One region of the Bradyrhizobium sp. USDA 4541 genome, then DNA from elsewhere that is predicted to be linked to it. Evidence: riboswitches for the same ligand, from Rfam matches in the RefSeq annotation. Region 1 holds a riboswitch; the other holds the start of a gene.
What was found. A riboswitch is a leader RNA that binds a small molecule or an ion and turns the genes downstream of it on or off. The one in region 1 is predicted to bind S-adenosylmethionine.
Positions count from the first base shown of each region.

Region 2: another riboswitch for S-adenosylmethionine. It lies ahead of J2R80_RS11760 (homoserine O-acetyltransferase); the one in region 1 lies ahead of J2R80_RS03190 (O-succinylhomoserine sulfhydrylase).

Region 1 covers NZ_JALJZF010000001.1:655,309-664,956, forward strand. Annotated here, with positions in the region: gene J2R80_RS03175 (MATE family efflux transporter) at 1-486, opposite strand, end outside; gene J2R80_RS03180 (hypothetical protein) at 616-1,665, opposite strand; gene J2R80_RS03185 (2'-deoxycytidine 5'-triphosphate deaminase) at 1,829-2,935, opposite strand; SAM riboswitch at 3,070-3,149, shown strand; gene J2R80_RS03190 (O-succinylhomoserine sulfhydrylase) at 3,226-4,419, shown strand; gene J2R80_RS03195 (SDR family NAD(P)-dependent oxidoreductase) at 4,471-5,244, opposite strand; gene pimD (pimeloyl-CoA dehydrogenase small subunit) at 5,372-6,517, opposite strand; gene pimC (pimeloyl-CoA dehydrogenase large subunit) at 6,703-7,893, opposite strand; gene J2R80_RS03210 (acetyl-CoA C-acyltransferase) at 8,053-9,240, opposite strand; gene pimA (dicarboxylate--CoA ligase PimA) at 9,237-9,648, opposite strand, start outside.
Region 2 covers NZ_JALJZF010000001.1:2,520,829-2,530,476, forward strand. Annotated here, with positions in the region: gene J2R80_RS11720 (hypothetical protein) at 1-61, shown strand, start outside; gene J2R80_RS11725 (hypothetical protein) at 301-807, shown strand; partial or broken gene J2R80_RS11730 (Bug family tripartite tricarboxylate transporter substrate binding protein) at 903-1,891, shown strand; gene J2R80_RS11735 (hypothetical protein) at 1,927-2,778, opposite strand; gene J2R80_RS11740 (VOC family protein) at 3,025-3,459, opposite strand; gene J2R80_RS11745 (prephenate/arogenate dehydrogenase family protein) at 3,749-4,681, opposite strand; gene hisC (histidinol-phosphate transaminase) at 4,686-5,783, opposite strand; gene J2R80_RS11755 (chorismate mutase) at 5,883-6,731, opposite strand; SAM riboswitch at 6,906-6,985, shown strand; gene J2R80_RS11760 (homoserine O-acetyltransferase) at 7,071-8,276, shown strand; gene metW (methionine biosynthesis protein MetW) at 8,273-8,938, shown strand; gene J2R80_RS11770 (alpha/beta fold hydrolase) at 9,030-9,648, opposite strand, start outside.

The DNA of each region.
Region 1 (9,648 bases):
CACCTGCGAATAGGCGATCGCCTGCGCCAGCACATTGCCCCGGCCGCCGAGCAGTTCGAGCAGGCGCGGGCCGAAGATCAGCATGCCCAGCATGAACGTCAAACCAAAGGTCAGGCCGATCAGCAGCGCATGCATCGCCAGCGTCGAGGCGCGCTCGATCTCGCCGGCACCGAGCGCACGCGCGATCGCGGATGCGACGCCGCCGCCCATCGCGCCGCCGGACATCGTCATGGTCAGGATCACGCAGGGAAACACCAGCGCCATCGCCGCGAGCGACTCGACGCCGAGCCGGCCGATATACGAAGTCTCCGCGATCACGACGCAGGTGCCGGCGGAGAGCGCGATCACGTTCGGCCACGCCAGCCATAGCAGCGTGCGCAGGATCGGCCCGTCGAGCAGCGCATTGCGCGCCGGCTTGGTCACCGGCGGCGGCAGCGGCCGCTCTTGTTCGTCGACAGGAATTTCGGCGAGGCCGAGATCGGACATTTCTACTCCCACGCGCGATCTGGGGAGCCGCGCCATGGTGTTTCCCTACCATGGCGGCGGCGGAATCCACGTGCGCGGGGCGCAAGGGGGGCCTGCGCGATTGCAGGTGAACCCGGATGAACCTTGGGGCTAGCCGATCGACCAGACGAACGGCGCGCCGGCGGCGCTGTTCGGCTTCAGATGCACCGGAATATGCCGCCCGCAGCCGGCGGCCAGCCCTTCGAACAGGCCGGTCAATACGCTGGCGCAGGCCGGATGATAGTCGGCCACGTCGGCCATCAGCTTCCAGCCCTGCTGGCGGATTTCGAACTGGCCCTCGGATTCGGTGATGTCAGCAATATCGTCCTGCGACTCGAAGAGAGTGCGCAGGAATGCGGCAAATTCCGTGGCACGGCCACGGCGGCCGCCGAGCGCCTGCGCGACCTCGTCGTAATACTGCATGCCGATCAGTCTGCCGGTGAGATGCAGCAGATAGCTCGCATCCTCCGGGCCGAACACCTGCACGATGACCGGCGCGGCCGTCTTCACATATTCCATCGCGTAGTTGCGATAGGCCTTTTCCAGCCGCAGCTTCGGCCAGCTGTCGACCGGCAGCGCCGGCGCGGAGTTCGGATCGAACAGCGGCGCCTCGATATGGCGCGCGAACACCAGGCGCTGGTCGAGCTCGAGCGGATGATCGTACTCGCAGTAATAGCCTTCGAGGCCGTCCTGGCCGTCGACACTCTGCTTGGTGCAGACGAAGCCGAGCCGCAAGTCCCCGAGCGCGACACCGTTGTTGGCGTGCCAGCCGCGCAGCATCGCGCGCGAGACCTCACCGGGCACGCCGCAGATCGCCGTGCCCTTCCAGATCCAGCGCGGCGGCGGATAGCGGATCCAGGCCTTGCGGTCGGTCTCGTACATGTATTCGACATGCACGCCGCCGATCCAGTTGGAAAGATAATGATACTGCGCGGCCGCGACCGCCGGCGGCAGGCTGTCGAGGCCGAGCTTCTTCAAGCCGGGCAGGAAGCGCTCCTGCTGCTGGCGACGAAACACGCGGAAGACGAACTCGGCGGCATCAGCCGTGCCGCGCCGCGTGACGACGGTGAGGATCAGCCCGGTGAAGAAGGCGTGATAGAGATCGGCGACGCTGCGCCACTTCCGCCATTGCGTTTCGCGCGCGTCCTGCTCTCCGGTCATGTCTGCTCCCGCTGTTCTTGTTGGCGAGATAAAGCCTCGCGCGCGCAATCGTAGCCCGGATGCAGCGAAGCGCAATCCGGGGCGGCTCAATGCGCGTATGCAGCGCCCCGGATTTCGCTAGCGCTTCATCCGGGCTACGGAATTACACGCGCGCGAAACGGAATTACACGCGAAAATGCTTGGAGAGCTTCAGGCCCTGCGCCTGATAGTTCGAGCCGATGCGCTGGCCGTACAGCGCGTCGGGGCGCTCGAGCATCCGCTCATAGACGAGGCGGCCGACGATCTGGCCATGCTCGAGGATGAACGGCACCTCGCGCGAGCGCACCTCCAGCACGGCGCGCGCCCCCTTTCCGCCGGCGCCGGCATAGCCGAAGCCGGGATCGAAGAAGCCGGCATAATGGACGCGGAATTCGCCGACCAGCGGATCGAACGGCACCATCTCCGCGGCGTAGTCCGGCGGCACCTGCACCGCCTCTTTCGACGCCAGGATGTAGAACTCGCCGGGATCGAGGATGAGACTGCCGTCGGGCCGGGCCTTGATCGGCTCCCAGAAGTCGTCGACAGCATAGCCGCCGCGGCGATCGACATCGACCACGCCGGTATGGCGCTTGGCGCGATAGCCGACGAAGCCGCCCGAGCTCTCGCCGGAGAGATCGACCGAGAGCGCGACGCCATGGGTGAGATCGGCATTGGCGGCGTCGACCAGCCGCTCGGCGGCATGCAGCGCATCGAGCTCGTCGGCGGTCAGCGTCGCCTCGCCGATCCGGAAGCGGACCTGGCTGAGCCGCGAACCCTCGCGCAGCAGCACGGGAAACGTCTTCGGGCTGATCTCGGCATAGAGCGGGCCGTGATAGCCGGCGCCGATCATGTCGAAGCGGCGGGTGCCGTCGGCGATCACGCGGGTGAAGACGTCGAGCCGTCCGGTCGAGCTCTTCGGGTTGGCCGCGGCCACGATCTCCGGCGGCAGCGCCAGGCTCTCCAACAGCGGCACGATGTAGACGCAGTTGGTCTCCAGCACCGCGCCGTCGGACAGATCGATCTCGTGCAGCTTCAGCTCGTCGATCCGCTCGGCGACGGTGGCATCGGGCCCCGGCAGGAAGCTGGCGCGGACGCGGTAGGCGATGTCGCCGAGGCGGAGATCGAGGCTGGCCGGCTGGATCTGGCTCTCGACGAAGTCATAGGCGGGCAGAATGAGGCCGGCCTCCGCCATCTCCGCGATCATGCGGTCGGGCAGGATTCCGTTGGATTCATCTTCCAGCGTGAACGACACGATGCGGTCCCTCGGCGATCCCTCGAGATGGCCCAAAAATCATACTCCAGGCGGCCATCAAGCCCCAAAATATGGGCTTTTACGGGTTATCCGATGACCGTCTTGACGGAAAGGGCGCGAGGGAATATCAGCTGCACTTATCCCGTGGTGATTTGAGCCGGCCGGCTTGCAGCCACGTTAAATAAGTCGCTAAACAGGCCGGGGACAGTGTGATCCCGGCTTGTGGAGGTTGCTCCAGGCCGGTTTTTTTGTGGCCATTCTCCAGGGGAAATGGCCACCTCGGAGGTCACATGTCTGAATCTGAAACCACGGCCCGCTTTCGTCCCGAAACCCGTCTCGTCCATGGCGGTACGCTGCGCTCGCAATTCGGGGAGACGTCGGAAGGGCTGTTTCTCACCCAGGGCTACGTCTACGACACCGCCGAGCAATGCGAGGCGCGCTTCAAGGGCCAGGACCCCGGCTTCATCTATTCGCGCTATTCCAACCCGACCATTGCGATGTTCGAGCGCCGCATGATCGAGCTCGAGGGCGCGGAAGCCGCGCGCTCGACCGCGACCGGCATGGCCGCGGTGACCACCGCGATCCTCGCCCCGCTGAAGGCCGGCGATCATGTGGTGGCCTCGAAGGCCCTGTTCGGCTCCTGCCTCTACGTGGTGCAGGACCTGTTGCCGCGCTACGGCATCGAGACGACGCTGGTCGACGGCCTCGACCTCGACCAGTGGCAGCGCGCGTTGCGGCCGCACACCAAGACCTTCTTCCTGGAGAGCCCGACCAATCCGACGCTCGACGTGCTCGACATCGGCGCGATCGCAGAGATCGCGCATAGCGGCGGCGCCCGGCTGATCGTCGACAACGTGTTTGCGACGCCGATCTGGCAGAGCCCGCTGTCGCTCGGCGCCGACGTCGTGGTCTATTCCGCAACCAAGCATATCGACGGCCAGGGCCGCTGCCTCGGCGGCGTCATCCTGTCGTCGGAGGCCTTCATCGCCGAGCACATCCACAATTTCATGCGCCAGACCGGGCCGTCGCTGTCGCCGTTCAACGCCTGGGTGCTGCTGAAGGGGCTGGAGACGCTCGGCGTGCGCGTCCGCGCCCAGACCGAGAACGCGGCGAAGATCGCCGAGGCGCTGGCCAAGCATCCGAAGATCACGCGGCTGGTCTATCCGGGCCGCCCCGACCATCCGCAGGCCGAGACGGTGAAGAAGCAGATGGGCGCCGGCTCGACACTGGTCGGCTTCGAGGTGAAGGACGGCAAGGCTGGCGCCTTCCGCTGCCTCAACGCGCTGAAGATCTCGCGCATCTCCAACAATCTCGGCGACGCCAAGAGCCTCGTCACGCATCCCGCGACCACGACGCATCAGCGCCTGGCGCCGGAGGCCCGCGCCGAACTTGGTATCAGCGAAGGTTTCATTCGCTTCTCGGCCGGGCTCGAGCATCCCGACGACCTGATCGAGGATTTTGAGCGCGCGCTGGAGCAGGTTTGAAGCAACGCGTCATGGCCGGGCTTGCCCGGCCATGACGGCTTCTCTTGAAGATTAAGTCGCAGCCGTCGTGACGCCGCCGTCGACCACGATGGTCTGGCCGGTCATGAACGTCGAGGCATCGGAGGCGAGATAGGCCACGGCGCCGGCGATCTCGTCGGGCTCGCCGATGCGGCGGAGCGGCGTCGATGCGGTGCGGCGCTTCAGATTGTCCGGGTCCTCCCATAGCGCGCGGGCGAAATCGGTCTTCACCAGGCCCGGCGCCACGCAATTGACGCGCACGCCCTTCGGGCCCCACTCGCCGGCAAGGCTGCGGCACAGCGCGAAGTCGGCGGCCTTGGAGATGCCGTAGGCGCCGATCACCGTAGAACCCCGAAGTCCGCCGATCGAGGAGATGATCACGACCGAACCCTTGCCGCGTTCGGCCATCTGCGGGATCGCCAGCGCGGACAGCCAGATGTTGCTCTTGACGTTGGAGCCCATGATCTTGTCGAAGGCCTCGTCGGTGATGTCGAGCAGCGGGCCGTAATAGGGATTGACCGCGGCGTTGCAGACCAGGATGTCGATCTTGCCGTAATGCTTGATCGTCCCCGAGACCAGCGCCTCGACCTCGCTGCGGCGCGCGATGTTGCAGGGGATGACGAGCGCATCGCCGCCCGCCTTCTTGATGCCGTCGGCGACTTCCTGGCAAGCATCCGCCTTGCGCGAGGAGATCACGACCTTGGCGCCGAGTTTTGCCAAAAGCTCCGCCGATGCGCGGCCGATGCCGCGGCTCGAGCCGGTGATGACCGCGACCTGGCCGGTGAGATCGAACGGGGTGTTTTTCATTGTTGTTGTTTCCCTGTTAGTTGCACGTCATTCCGGGGCGCGACGCAGTCGCGAACCCGGAATCCAGAGGTTACGGCGCGAGATTCCGGGTTCTCGCTTCGCGAGCCCCGGAATGACGCCTGTGTGGTTACGCCAGCAGCCCGCCGCCCTCGCTGACGCGACGGAGGTGATAGTCGGTGTCGCCGAGCGTGTTTTCGATCATGGTCAGCCGCTTGAAGTAGTGACCGATCTTGGCTTCCATGGTCATGCCGATGCCGCCGTGAAGCTGGATCGACTGCTGGCCGACGAACTTCAGGGACTTGCCGACCTGCACCTTGGCGGCGGCAACCGCCGACGCACGCTCCTTGGCATCGTCGAAGTCCGACGCCATGGTGGCGAACATCGACATGCTGCGGGCCTGCTCCAGCGCCACGAACATATCGGCGGCACGGTGCTGCAGGCTCTGGAACGAGCCGATCGCAACGCCGAACTGCTTGCGGGTCTTGATGTACTCGACCGTCTCCTTCAGCGACTCGTCCATCGCGCCGACCGCTTCCGCGCACAGCGCAATGCGGGCTTCGTCGGCGACGCGCTCGATCAGGGGCAGGCCGTTCTCGGGATCGCCGATCGCAGCGTCAGCACCGACCTCGACATTGGTGAAGGTGATGTCGGCGGCGTGCAGGCCGTCCTGGGTCGGATAGCCCTTCCTGGTGACGCCCTTGGCATCCGCCGGAACCAGGAACACGCCGATGCCGGTCTTGTCGCGCTGGCCGCCCTTGGTGCGCGCGGTCACGATCAAGGTCTGGGCGTTCTCGCCGTTGAGCACGACGAACTTCTCGCCGTCGATCACCCAGCCGTCGCCTTTCTTCTTCGCCGTGGTCACGACATCAAACAGGTCGTAGCGCGAGTTCTTCTCGAGCTGGGCAAAGCCGAAGGTCTTGCTGCCGTCGATGATGCCGGGAATGTGCTTGGCCTTCTGCTCGGCCGAGCCGCCATGGCGCAGGAAGCCGCCGGCGACCACGACGGTGGCGAGATAAGGCTCGACCACCAGCGCCTTGCCGAGCGCTTCCATCACGATCATGGTCTCGACCGCGCCGGCGCCGAAGCCGCCATCGGTCTCCGCAAAGGGCAGACCGAGCAGGCCCTGCTCGGCGAGCTTGCCCCAGAGCGCTTTGCTCCAGCCGCCCTTCTCCTTCATGTACTTCTTGCGCGCATCGAAGTCGTAGGCATCCGCCAGCAACCCGTCGACGCTTTCCTTGAGAAGCCGCTGCTCCTCGGACAGATCAAAATCCATGTTCGTTCCCTTAACTAACTGATCGTTGTTCAAGCCGGGGCCTCTTCACCTCGCCCCGCTTGCGGGGAGAGGTCGGATCGCGAAGCGATCCGGGTGAGGGGGTACAGGTCTCTCGGCAGTCGTTGCTCGGAGAGATGCCCCTCACCCCAACCCTCTCCCCGCGAAGAGCGGGGAGAGGGAGAGGATCAAAGCCCCAGCACCGCCTTGCTGATGATGTTGCGCTGGATCTCGTTGGAGCCGCCGTAGATCGAAACCTTGCGGTTGTTGAAGTAGCTCGGCGCGATCTGCGCGGTCCAATCCATGCTCTCGTTCGAGCCGGCATCGCCGTGCTCGTCATAGGGCGCGGCGAACGGACCGATGATCTCCATCAGCAGCTCGGTGGTGGTCTGCTGGATCTCCGAGCCCTTGATCTTGAGCACCGAGGAGGCCGGATTGGGTTTGCCCTTGCCGTGCTTGCCCTCGTCGGCGACGACGCGGAGCTGGGTGAGTTCGAGCGCCTTCAGCTCGATCTCGCAGGCCGTGAGCTTCTCGCGGAACGCCGGATCCTCGATCACCGGACGGCCGCCGGACTCGACCTTGGAGGCCAGCGCGCGGATGCGGCGCAGCCGCTCCTTCGACACGCCGACCCGGGCGATGCCGGTGCGCTCATTGCCGAGCAGGAATTTTGCGTAATCCCAGCCCTTGTTCTCCTCGCCGATCAGGTTCTCGTAGGGCACCTCGACGTCGTCGAAGAACACCTCGTTGACCTCGTGTCCGCCGTCGATGGTCTGGATCGGACGCACGGTGACGCCCTTCGACTTCATGCTGAACACGATGAAGGAGATGCCCATCTGCTTCTTCGCGGCCGGATCGGTGCGGCAGAGGCAGAAGATCATGTCGGCGTGCTGGGCGAGCGTGGTCCAGGTCTTCTGGCCGTTGATGATCCACTTGTCGCCACGGCGCTCGGCCTTGGTCTTCAGCGACGCGAGGTCCGAACCCGAGCCCGGCTCCGAGAAGCCCTGGCACCACCAGTCGTCGACATTGGCGATGCGCGGCAGATATTCCTTCTTCTGCTTCTCGTTGCCGAAGGTGTAGATCACCGGGCCGACCATGCTGACGCCGAAGGCGAGCGGCTGCGGCGCCGGATAGGACTGCAGCTCCTCGTTGAAGATGTAGTGCTGCACGGTGCTCCAGCCGGTGCCGCCATATTCCTTCGGCCAGTGGGTGACGCCCCAGCCCTTCTTGTTGAGGATGCGCCACCAGGTGACCATCTCGTCCTTCGACAGATGGCGGCCTTCCTGCAGCTTGCGCCGGGTCTCCGGCGGCACGTTGTTCTTGAAGAACTCCCGCACCTCCTCGCGAAACGCTATCTCTTCCTTGGTGAAAGCGAGATCCATCAGATCCTCCTTTTGAAATTCAACTGCTTCTTTCCTGGTCGTCCCGGCGAAGGCCGGGACCCATAACCACCGGCTTTCGTGTTTGACAACGCCGGCTGCCGCATGTGCCCAAAGAGAAGCCGCGGCGTATGGGTCCCGGCCTTCGCCGGGACGACAATCCTACTGCAGCACCTCGAACAGGCCGGCCGCGCCCATGCCGCCACCGACGCACATGGTGACGACGGCGTACTTGGCCTTGCGGCGGCGGCCCTCGATCAGCGCGTGGCCGGTGAGCCGCGCACCCGACATGCCGTAGGGATGGCCGACCGAAATCGCGCCGCCATTGACGTTGATCTTCTCCGGATCGATGCCGAGCTTGTCGCGGCAATAGAGCACCTGCACCGCGAAGGCCTCGTTGAGCTCCCAGAGATCGATGTCGTCGACCTTGAGGCCGTGGCGCTTCAGCAGCCGCGGCACCGCGAACACCGGGCCGATGCCCATCTCGTCCGGCTCGCAGCCGGCGGAGACGAAGCCGCGGAAGATCCCGAGCGGCTTCAGCCCGCGCTTGGCGGCTTCCTTGTCGCTCATGATCACGGAGGCGCTGGCGCCGTCCGAGAGCTGGCTGGCATTGCCGGCGGTGATGGTGAAACCGTCGCCGCGCACCGGCTTGAGGCTGGCAAGCCCTTCGGCCGTGGTCTCCGGCCGCGGACCTTCGTCCTGCGACAGCGTCACCTCTTTCATCGTGACGGCACCGGTCGCCTTGTCGGTGACCGCCATCATGGTGGTGATCGGCGCGAGCTCTTCCTTGAACTTGCCGCCCTGCTGCGCGGCCGCGGTGCGGCGCTGGCTTTCGAGCCCATACTCGTCCTGCTTCTCGCGCGAGATGTTGTAGCGCTTGGCGACGATCTCGGCGGTGTCGATCATGGGCATGTAGACCTCGCCCTTGATCTTGAGCAGCGCCGGATCCTGGGCATGGAAGGAATTCATCTTGTCGTTCTGCACCAGCGAGATCGACTCGCCGCCGCCGCCGACCGCGATCTCGACGCCGTCGAAGATCACCGAGCGTGCGGCGAGCGCAATCGCCTGCAGGCCGGAGGCGCATTGGCGGTCGATCGTGGTGCCGGCAACGGTCACCGGCAACCCGGCGCGGAGCAGTGCCTTGCGCGCGATGTTGCCGCCGGTCGCGCCCTGCTGCATCGCCGCGCCCATCACCACGTCCTCGATCTCCTTCGGATCGACCTTGGCGCGCGCCACCGCTTCGCCGATCGCGTGCCCGAGCAAGGTCGCGCCCTCGGTGACGTTGAGCGCGCCGCGATAGGCCTTGCCGATCGGCGTGCGGGCGGTGGAGACGATAACGGCGTCGGTCATGAGCGAGATCCTGATGCAGTCTGTTGTTGCGTGGATTGAGATGTCTCGGTTTGAGCAGTCTTGGGCTGCTGCTGGCGCAATTCGTGACGCGACAGCTTGCCGACCGGGGTGCGCGGCAATTCGTCGACGAACTCGACGGCCGCCGGCAGTTCGTGCTTACCGACCTTGCCGGTGAGGAATGCACGCAGCTCGTCGATCGAGAAGGTCTTCTCGCCGTCGCGCAGCTTGATGAAGGCCTTTGCCGCCTCACCGCGGTAATCGTCGGGAATGCCGATCACGATCACCTCCTGCACGGCAGGATGGGTGTAGATCGCCTGCTCGATCATCTGCGGATAGACGTTGAAGCCGCCGGAGATGATCATGTCCTTCTTGCGGTCGACCAGATAGAAATAGCCGTCGGCGTCCATG
Region 2 (9,648 bases), 1.9 Mb from region 1:
CGGCGCGCCGAAGACCGACGACCACATCGTCATGACCCAGATCCGCTACTACCCGTTCTAGGGCGTGACGATGTCATTTCGAGCCGAGCTACGAACTCTGGTTACCTCGCCCCGCGCGCGGGGAGAGGTCGGAGCGCATCGTTAGATGCGCCCCGGGTGAGGGGGAGCCTCCGCAAACGTTGCTATCACCATCCATGCGGAGACGGCCCCTCACCCCAACCCTCCAAGAGCACGCTTCGCTTGTCTCGACCCCGTAAGAACGGGGAGAGGGAGTGCACCACCGGCAAAGGAACACCGCACATGAGGATCGTGACCAGACCGAAGCAGAGGGCCGTGATCGCGCGCGAACTGATGATGGTCAGCCGCGCCGCGCATGTGCTGCAGCGAACTGGCCTCGCGATGGCCGGTGCCATGGCCGGCACCTTCGTCGCCGCCCAGCTCGCCAAGGGCCATGTCGCTGTCTTCGGCACGCTCGGCTTCATCGCGACGACGATCGTGATCGGTGCAGTCGGCTTCTATCTCGGCATCGATGTTCCCAAGCCGGTGATGCGCGGCACGGGTCGCATCGATGCCGTCGAGCTGATGAGCGCGGGCGGCATCTTCCTTGCCGCGCTGGCTGCGCTGGTGTCGGTCTACGGCATCGTGTTCGACGAGATTCCGCCGCGCGCCTGGGAGTTCGTGATCGGCACCTGGTGGTTCGGCGGCGGCATCATGCTGGCGACCGCCGGTCTCGTCGGCCGTCAGCGGCTGGCGAACGCCGCCGCGATGTCGACGCGGCCGATCCGGGATCAACGGCTGCGGCGGTGAGCACGGTCGCAGACCTGCGGCCCGCTGCGCCAATCTGTCCCGTAGCTGCGATCGGCCGATGCGATACCCTCACCAAAAAATCGGGGAGGGACTTCATGCCAGCGAAATTCACCCGCCGTCACGTCATCGCTGCCGGAACCGCGGCCGCTGCGATGCCCTTCCTGCCGCGCGGCGCCTCGGCGCAAGCCGCCTGGCCCTCGCGGCAAATCCGCATGATCTGCAGCTACCCCGCCGGCGGGCAGACCGATCTCCTGGCACGCGCCTTCGGCGAATTCATCGCAAGGCAAGTCGGGCAAACCGTCGTCATCGAGAACAAGGCGGGCGCCTCGGGCTCGATCGGCGCCGCCGAGGTGGCGCGCGCCGCGCCTGACGGTCACACCATCCTGTGCTCGATCTCGACCACTTACGTGATGAACCGCGCGATGATGAAGAACCCCGGCTACGACATGGACAAGGATCTGACGCTGGTCAGCGTGATCCCGGGCGCCGGGCTGCTGCTGGTCGCGAGCCCGAAATTGGGCGTCAAGACACTGGCGGAATTCGTCGCCTATGCGCGCAGCAGCGGCAAGGTGAATTTCGGCACCTATAGCGCGGGCTCCGCGCCGCACATGACGATCAACGAGCTCAACAAGCAGTATGGCCTCACCATCGAGCCGATCCACTATCGCGGCGAAGCACCGATGTGGACCGGGCTCGCGGAAGGTACGCTCGATGTCGCGATGGGCAGCTACACCGCCGCGCAAACCGTCCTGCAAAGCGGTCGCGGCGTCGTTTTTGGGGTGCATTCGAAGAAGGTCGACGCGATCCCCGAGATCAGGACGCTGCCCGAGCAGGGCGCGACGTCGAAGTTCTTCACCGTGAGCGGTTCTCGGGCTGGGCACTGCCGAAGGCGACGCCGCAGCCGATCGTCGATCGGCTGTCGGAGATTTGCGTCGCCGCCAATAACGATCCGAAGGTGAAGGAGGTGCTCGCGACCTTCGTGCTGGAGCCCGCGATCGGCTTCAAGGACAGCAATGCGCTGTATCAGCGTGAATTGCCGGTCTGGATGGAGGCCGCGCAGTCACTCGGCCTGCCGCCGGCTTGAAGCGATCCGGAACTGAAGGATGGCTGCATCGACGGTCACCATTCGTCGTAGAACCACTCCCTCGGGATACGAGGCCGCGCTCTTGCGTATGGCGGGATAGACGTCCGCTCGGGCTTGCGCGCGGCCGGCGCCGGCTGCGTCGGAGCCGGTGACGCCTTCGGCTCGGAAACCTTCGCGAGCGCTCGTTTCATTTCTTCTTGGCTCGCCTTGAGTTCCTCAATGGCTTTGGAGCTCTCGCGGGCCATCTGTTGCTGGTTCGCCTTTAGTTGCTCGATATTTCGCTCAACATTTGCGAGGTCGCGTGCGATCGTTTGCAGCAGCTGCGTCTGATCGGGAAGGGCTGTGTTGGCCGTCGGCGCGGCGTCCTGCGGTGGTGCGGTCTGAGGCAACGGCGTCGCTTGGGGCGGAGCGGCGTCTGCCGCGGCGACCTGAACGGCAGGTGGAGCGGGCTGCGCCGGAGGCTGCGGATCATCCGGCGGCAATGCTGGAGTTGAAACGAGCTGCGGCGCCCAACGGGCGACAAGCAGCTTGGCTTCCCCGCCATATGACGACTGCAAAGCCAGGGCAGCGACCACGATACATGCTGCCACCGACAAGGCGGTGAGGGCGCGGAATACCGGTCTTCCGGGCCGCGATTGCGAGGCAAGTCCGGAAGAAGCAGGGCTGGGCCCGGAAGAAACGGGGTTGGGTCCGACCGAGGGCGGGTTTGGCTTTGCCGACGGGTGGGACGCGGCATCGCGCTCCATTCTTGCGAGCTGTTCACTCAAGCGCGTGAGTTCTTCATCGGCGCGCGCAATCTGCTTTTGGGCTTCCGCGAGTCGTTCGTCGGCGCGCGCGCTCGGGCTATCGTTCGATCCAACTGGGTTCGGAGTGGGCGTGGAGTTCATTGACGTTTCCCTTTCCGTCCAATGTCACCCAAGAGTGCCGACTCGGCTATCCGTCAGGGGCGATCAGCCTCCAGCACTCCCTTCAGTCTTGTCTAAAGAATGGCCGGATGATAGCGCGCCCGAGGTCTCGTGATAATGGGGCGGGATATTGGCCCGGGCTAGCCGAAGATCGGGTCCGCTCGGGTCAAAAGCCGACATCATTCTGCGCCGCTTGGGGCAATGCAAACGGCCCTGGCCAGCGTAGTCTCAGGCGTCCCGCTGGACCAACTCGAAGGTGATGCCCTCCGGGCCCTCGAACAGCCGGAGCTTCCGGCTGATGTAGTCCATCACCTCGCTCAGCATGGTGACACCGTTGGCCACCAGGTGCGCGGTGGCCGCCTCGATGTCGTCGACGCGGAAGGCGAGGTGATTGAAGCCCAGCTTTCGCAGATTGGTCGGGTGCATCCCCGGATCGGTCCCCGGGAGCGGGTCGAACTGAAGCAGCTGGATTTCGAAATCCGCTCCTTCGAGTGCGAGGGTGATGTGCTGCGCTCTCATGGCCGGCATGCCCATGTACCGGGCGGGAACGCCGCCGTCGATGGTCGCGACGTGAGTCTTCTTGAAGCCGAGCAGCGCGAAGAATTCGATCGCCGGGCCGGCATCTGCCACTGCGATAGTCACATGATCCGGACTGAGTATCATCTGATCGCTCCCTGTCATCAGCGACGCGCCGGCTTTCCTGCTGGAGGCTATCAGCTCGCTCCGTCCGCCGGTAGGCGGGTCGGCCCTGCGGCGACACAATCCGACGGGCAACTCCAATTGTAGGATGGGTAGAGCGAAGCGAAACCCATCGATTTAAGCCCGCGGCGCCAATGATGGGTTTCGCTGCATCGTTGCGCGAAGCTGAAACGACGAGTCCCGTCAACCACACCCGCCGCGGAGTATGGGTCCCGGCTTTCGCCGGGACGACGAATGGAAAGAGTCGCCCCGGCTACTTCTCCAAATTCGCATGCGGCCGGCCGAAGTCGGGTGCGGCGGAGTCCTGGCCGGTCTCGACGATGCCGCGGCGGATGGCGCGGGTGCGGGTGAAGTGGTCGAACAGCGCTTCGCCGTCGCCGCGCCGGATCGCGCGGGTCAGCTTCGACAGATCCTCGTTGAAGGTGCCGAGCATCTCGAGCACGGCGTCCTTGTTGGCGAGGAATACGTCGCGCCACATCGTCGGGTCCGAGGCCGCGATGCGGGTGAAGTCGCGGAAGCCGCCGGCGGAGAATTTGATGACCTCGGATTCCGTCACCTGCGCCAGCTCGTCGGCGGTGCCGACGATGGTGTAGGCGATCAGATGCGGCAAATGGCTGGTGATCGCGAGCACGAGGTCATGATGGTCGGGCGTCATGATCTCGACCTTGGCGCCGAGCGCGGCCCAGAACGTTCGCAATCGGTCGGTCGCCGCGGGATCGGTGCCTTCGGGCGGGGTGAGGATGCACCAGCGGTTGATGAACAGCTCGGCGAAGCCGGAATCCGGCCCCGAATGCTCGGTGCCGGCCACCGGATGCGCCGGGACAAAGTGGACGCCGTCAGGCAGATGCGGCGCCATGTCCTTGACGACGGCGCCCTTCACCGAGCCGACGTCGGAGATGATCGCGCCGGGCTTCAGATGCGGCGCGATCTCAGCGGCGACCGGGCCGCAGGCGCCGACCGGGATGCAGAGGATGACGAGGTCGGCATCCTTCACCGCCTCGATGTTGGTCTCGACGACGCGATCGACGATGCCGAGTTCGGCGACGCGCGCACGCGTCTTCTCCGAGCGCGCGGTGGTCACGATCTCGCCGACCAGCCCTTGCGCGCGCGCGCCGCGCGCGATCGAGCCGCCGATCAGGCCGAAGCCGATCAGCGCGATGCGTTGGAAGAGCGGGGCGGTGGTCACGATGTCACTTTCCGGCCAGGAAGTCGCGCAGCCCCTCGACCACGAGGCGGTTGGCCTCCTCGGTGCCGATGGTCATGCGCAGCGCATGCGGCAGCTTGTAATTGTTGAGTGCGCGCAGCACGAGGCCGCGCCGTGTGAGATAGGCGTCGGCTTCCGCCGCGGTCTTGCCCTTGTCGGTCGGGAAATGGATCAGCACGAAATTGGCGACGCTCGGCGTCACCTTCAGCCCGAGCTTGCCGATCTGCTCGGTCAGCCAGTTGCGCCATTGTTCGGTGTGGGTTCGCGACATCTGCACATGCGCCGAGTCCTCGATCGCCGCCACCGCCGCCAGCATCGCCGGCGTCGTGACGTTGAACGGACCGCGGATACGGTTGCAGGCATCGACGATATGCGCCGGCCCGAACATCCAGCCGATCCGCAGCGCCGCAAGGCCGTGGATCTTCGAGAAGGTGTGCGTCACCACCGTGTTGTCCGTGGTCGCGACCAGCTCGATGCCGAGCTCGTAGTCGTTGCGCGAGACGTAGTCGGCATAGGCGGCGTCGAGCACCAGCAGCACATGCGACGGCAGCGCGGCGCGCAGCCGTTTGACCTCGTCGAACGGGATGTAGGTGCCGGTCGGATTGTTCGGGTTGGCGAGCCAGACCAGTTTCGTGCGCGGCGTCACCACCTTGAGTATGGCGTCGACGTCGGCCGTGAAATTGGTCTCGGCCGCGATCACGTTCCTGGCGCCGTTCGCCATGGTGGCGATCGGGTAAACCAGGAAGCCGTGGGTGGTCGAGATCGCCTCGTCGCCGGGCGCGAGATAGGTGTGCGCCAGCAGGTTGAGGATTTCGTCGGAGCCGGCGCCGCAGATGATGCGGTCGGGATCGAGCCCGTAGGCGCGGCCGATCGCCTCGCGCAGCACGCGTGAGGTCCCCTCCGGATAGTCCTCGAGATGGTCAGCCGCCGCCTTGTAGGCCGCGATCGCCTTCGGAGACGGCCCGAACGGCGTCTCGTTGGCGGACAGCTTGAACACTTTGCGGCCCGGTTCCGGCACCGGGCTCTTGCCGGGCGTGTAGGGCGCAATATCGAGGATGCCGGGGTTCGGCACGGGGCGGGACATCATCAACTCCGAACAGAGCGTTTTCGAGCGAAGTGGATACCGGTTCGCGTGAAGAAAACGCGTCAAAACAAAAGCCTGGACGGGCGGCTGGCTCTTACTTCAGGTCCTGGCCGATCCGTTAGAGGGCACCGTATAGCGCGTTGCGTGGCTGCCGACGAGGGCCGACGAGCGGACCGAGGCGCCGGCCTTGATCAGGGCGAGCTTGATGGCCTCGAAATCGTGTCCGGTGACCGAGACCAGGAGCGCCGCGCCGTCGAAAGCGGTGTCGGGGACCGCGACGATCTCGGCGAGCGGCGCAAGCGCCCGGGCGACATCGGCGTTCCAGCCGGAGACGCGCACGCTCCAGGTCTGCACTTCGGTGACCATGGCGTCGTCGGCGACCCGCGAGATCACGAACACCGGCAGCGCGGCGGGATGGTCGGCGCGTTCGAGGAACGGCAGCCGCGCGATGATCTTCGGCGCGCCACTGGCCTCGAGCGCATTCCACCACGGCGTACGGCTTGCGATCGCGGAGACCAGCGCGAGGTCGCCCTTCGACTTCGCCACCGCCTCGACCGCGGCCTGTGCGCTGAAATGCGACACGTAAGGCACCACGAAGCCGAAGTGAAACCGCGCCGAGTCGCGCATGGCCGACTCGCCGACCGAAACATCGGCATGCACCGCGAACGGCGCCTGCACATAGGTGAAGGTCGAGATGATGACGCGCCAGATGCTCTCGATGGTGTCGAGCGGCAGGATGCCGCGATGACGCCGCACCAGCTCGCGCATCATGCTGGCCTCGCGTGCCGGGCGGAATGCCGAGCCGACCTCCTGGGTCTTCTTGACCTGGATCAGGCGGTCGATGATGTCGCCGCGCGCCATCAGCAGGCGGTGTACCTGCTCGTCGATCGCATCGATCTCCTTGCGCAGATCCTGCAGCGAGGGCGGCGACGGGGGTGGGTTGGACATGCTCTCAAACCTTGTCGTCGGGGCGGCCCGGTGCCGCGTCGGACAGGGTCCCTGATTAGGAAAGACGGGCAGCGAAAGCAAAGAGAAACGTCGCAGGCGTGCCTTGCGCATTCGGTTAACCAATTGGCCGTGGGCAGGGCTGTCTTGACGGCGGGGGGCGTGGGGACTACGTTCCCTGCGTCCCGTGGTCATTTGAGCCGGCCGGCTTGCAGCCACGTTAAACAACTCGCTAAACAGGCCGGGGACCTTATCAGCTCCCGGCCGAACCTTTGTTCAGGCCGGGTTTTTTATTGGCCTGAGGTCCGTCGAGCCCTCCCGCGCGGAGGCAGGGTCGCCTAGATGAGCAACGTGCGTCCGATACCGAGCCCACAAACCCCGAGCGATGATCGCGCCCATGAGGCCGACCATCCGTCGTCATTGGTGGCGAAGTTCGGGATGGACCAGCCGCTCAAGCTCGATTGCGGCGTCGATCTCGCACCATTCCAGATCGCCTACCAGACCTATGGCGAGCTCAATGCCGACCGCTCCAACGCGATCTTGGTCTGCCACGCGCTGACCGGCGATCAGCATGTCAACAACATCCATCCCGTCACTGGCAAGCCCGGCTGGTGGGAGACCATGGTCGGCATCGGCCGGCCGATCGATCCCGACAAGTACTTCATCATCTGCTCCAATGTGATCGGCGGCTGCATGGGCTCGACCGGCCCTGCGTCGTTGAACCCCGCGACCGGCAAGGTGTGGGGACTCGATTTCCCGATCATCACCATCCCCGACATGGTGCGTGCGCAGGCGATGCTGATCGATCGTCTCGGCATCACGACGCTGTTCTGCGTGGTCGGCGGCTCGATGGGCGGCATGCAGGTCCTGCAATGGACCGCGGCCTATCCGGAGCGCGTGTTCTCGACGCTCGCGATCGCCTGCTCGACGCGCCACTCGGCGCAGAACATCGCGTTCCACGAGCTCGGCCGCCAGGCCGTGATGGCCGATCCGGACTGGCGCGGCGGCCGCTATGTCGACGAGGACACCCATCCGCACCGCGGATTGGCGGTGGCGCGGATGGCCGCGCACATCACCTATCTCTCGGACGCCGCGCTGCACCGCAAGTTCGGACGGCGGATGCAGGACCGCGAGCTGCCGACCTTCTCGTTCGATGCGGATTTCCAGGTCGAGAGCTATCTGCGCTACCAGGGCTCGTCCTTTGTCGAGCGCTTCGATGCCAACTCCTATCTCTATCTGACCCGCGCGATGGACTATTTCGACATCGCCGCCGACCACAACGGCGTGCTGGCGAAGGCGTTCACCGGCATCCAAACGCGGTTCTGCGTGGTGTCGTTCACCAGCGACTGGCTGTTTCCGACCTCGGAATCGCGCGCGCTGGTGCATGCGCTGAACGCGTCGAGCGCGCGGGTGTCGTTCGCCGAGATCGAGACCGACAAGGGGCACGACGCCTTCCTGCTCGACGTGCCCGAATTCCTCGAGATCTCCCGTGCCTTCCTGCTGGCCGCAGGCAAGGCGCGCGGCCTGAAGGACGGCGGCCGGTCATGAGCATGCAGCAGACATTGCCCTTGCCGGGTATCGCGCCGGAGCGGACCGGCGGCTATCGCACCGATCATCTGTTGGTCGCCGACATGGTGCGGCCGGGCTCGCGCGTGCTCGATGTCGGCTGCGGCGACGGCGAATTGCTGCAACTGCTGGAAAGCCGCGGCATCGACGGCCGCGGCATCGAGCTGTCGCGCGAGGGTGTCAATGGCTGCGTCGCCAAGGGGCTCGCGGTGGTGCAGGGCGATGCCGACACCGACCTCGTCAATTATCCGGATGATGCGTTCGACTACGTGATCCTGTCGCAGACCTTGCAGGCGACGCGACAGCCCAAGGTGGTGCTGGAAAATCTGCTGCGCATCGGCCAGCGCGCCATCGTCTCGTTCCCGAATTTCGGGTTCTGGAGGATGCGGCTGCAGCTGTTGATCGGGGGCCACATGCCGCGCACCGAGAATTTGCCGGCGAGCTGGTACGACACCTCGAACATCCACTTCTGCACCATCAAGGATTTCGTGCAGCTCTGCGAGGAGATCAACGTCAAGATGGAGCGCGCGGTGGCGCTCGATCTCTACGGCCGTCCGGTGCCGCTCAACCTGCCGTGGTGGGTGTGGAACATGTTCGGCGAGCAGGGCGTGTTCCTGCTCAGCCGGGGTGGGCAGGGGAAGTGACGTCATGGCGTCATTCCGGGGCACGCGAAGTGTGAACCCGGAATCTCGAGATTCCGGGTTCGATGCTGCGCATCGCCCCGGAATGACAGGACTACACCGGCGCCGCCACCAGCGACCGCGGATCGCGTACCGGCCAACGGCCGGCCTCGACCAGCGCGATGAAGCGCTCGACCATCTCGTTGAACAGCGCCGGCTCCTCGAGGTTGAGCACGTGGCCCGACTTCGGGAAGAACGAGAGGCCGGCGGCCGGCAGATGCTGCTTCAGGAACATGCTGGGCGCGATGCAATTGTCGTCCTCGTCGCCGCACAGGATCAGCGCCGGCGTCGCGGCGCGCTTGATGGCGTCGGTCATGGTGTAGATCGAGGGCCTGCCGCCCTGGAAGCTGCGCATCGTGTTGGCTGAGCCTCTGGCGTCGTGGCGGGCGAGCGCGGCGTAGAAATCGGCGTGGCCGCGCGGATCCTTGACCAGGAACGGAATCCGGCTCGGCGCTTCGCGCGTCACCTTGGCGACCTCGACCGCGCCGATGCTCTCGTATTGCTCGGCATTGGCACGGCACTGCGCGCGGAAGGCATCGAGATGCTCGAGGCTTGAGCCGGAGCCGACCGCGGCCAGCGTCATCGACAGCGCGCGCTCCGGCGCGTTGAGGGCGATCTGCAGCGACGAATAGGAGCCCATCGAGAGCCCGACGAAATGCGCCTTGGCGATGCCG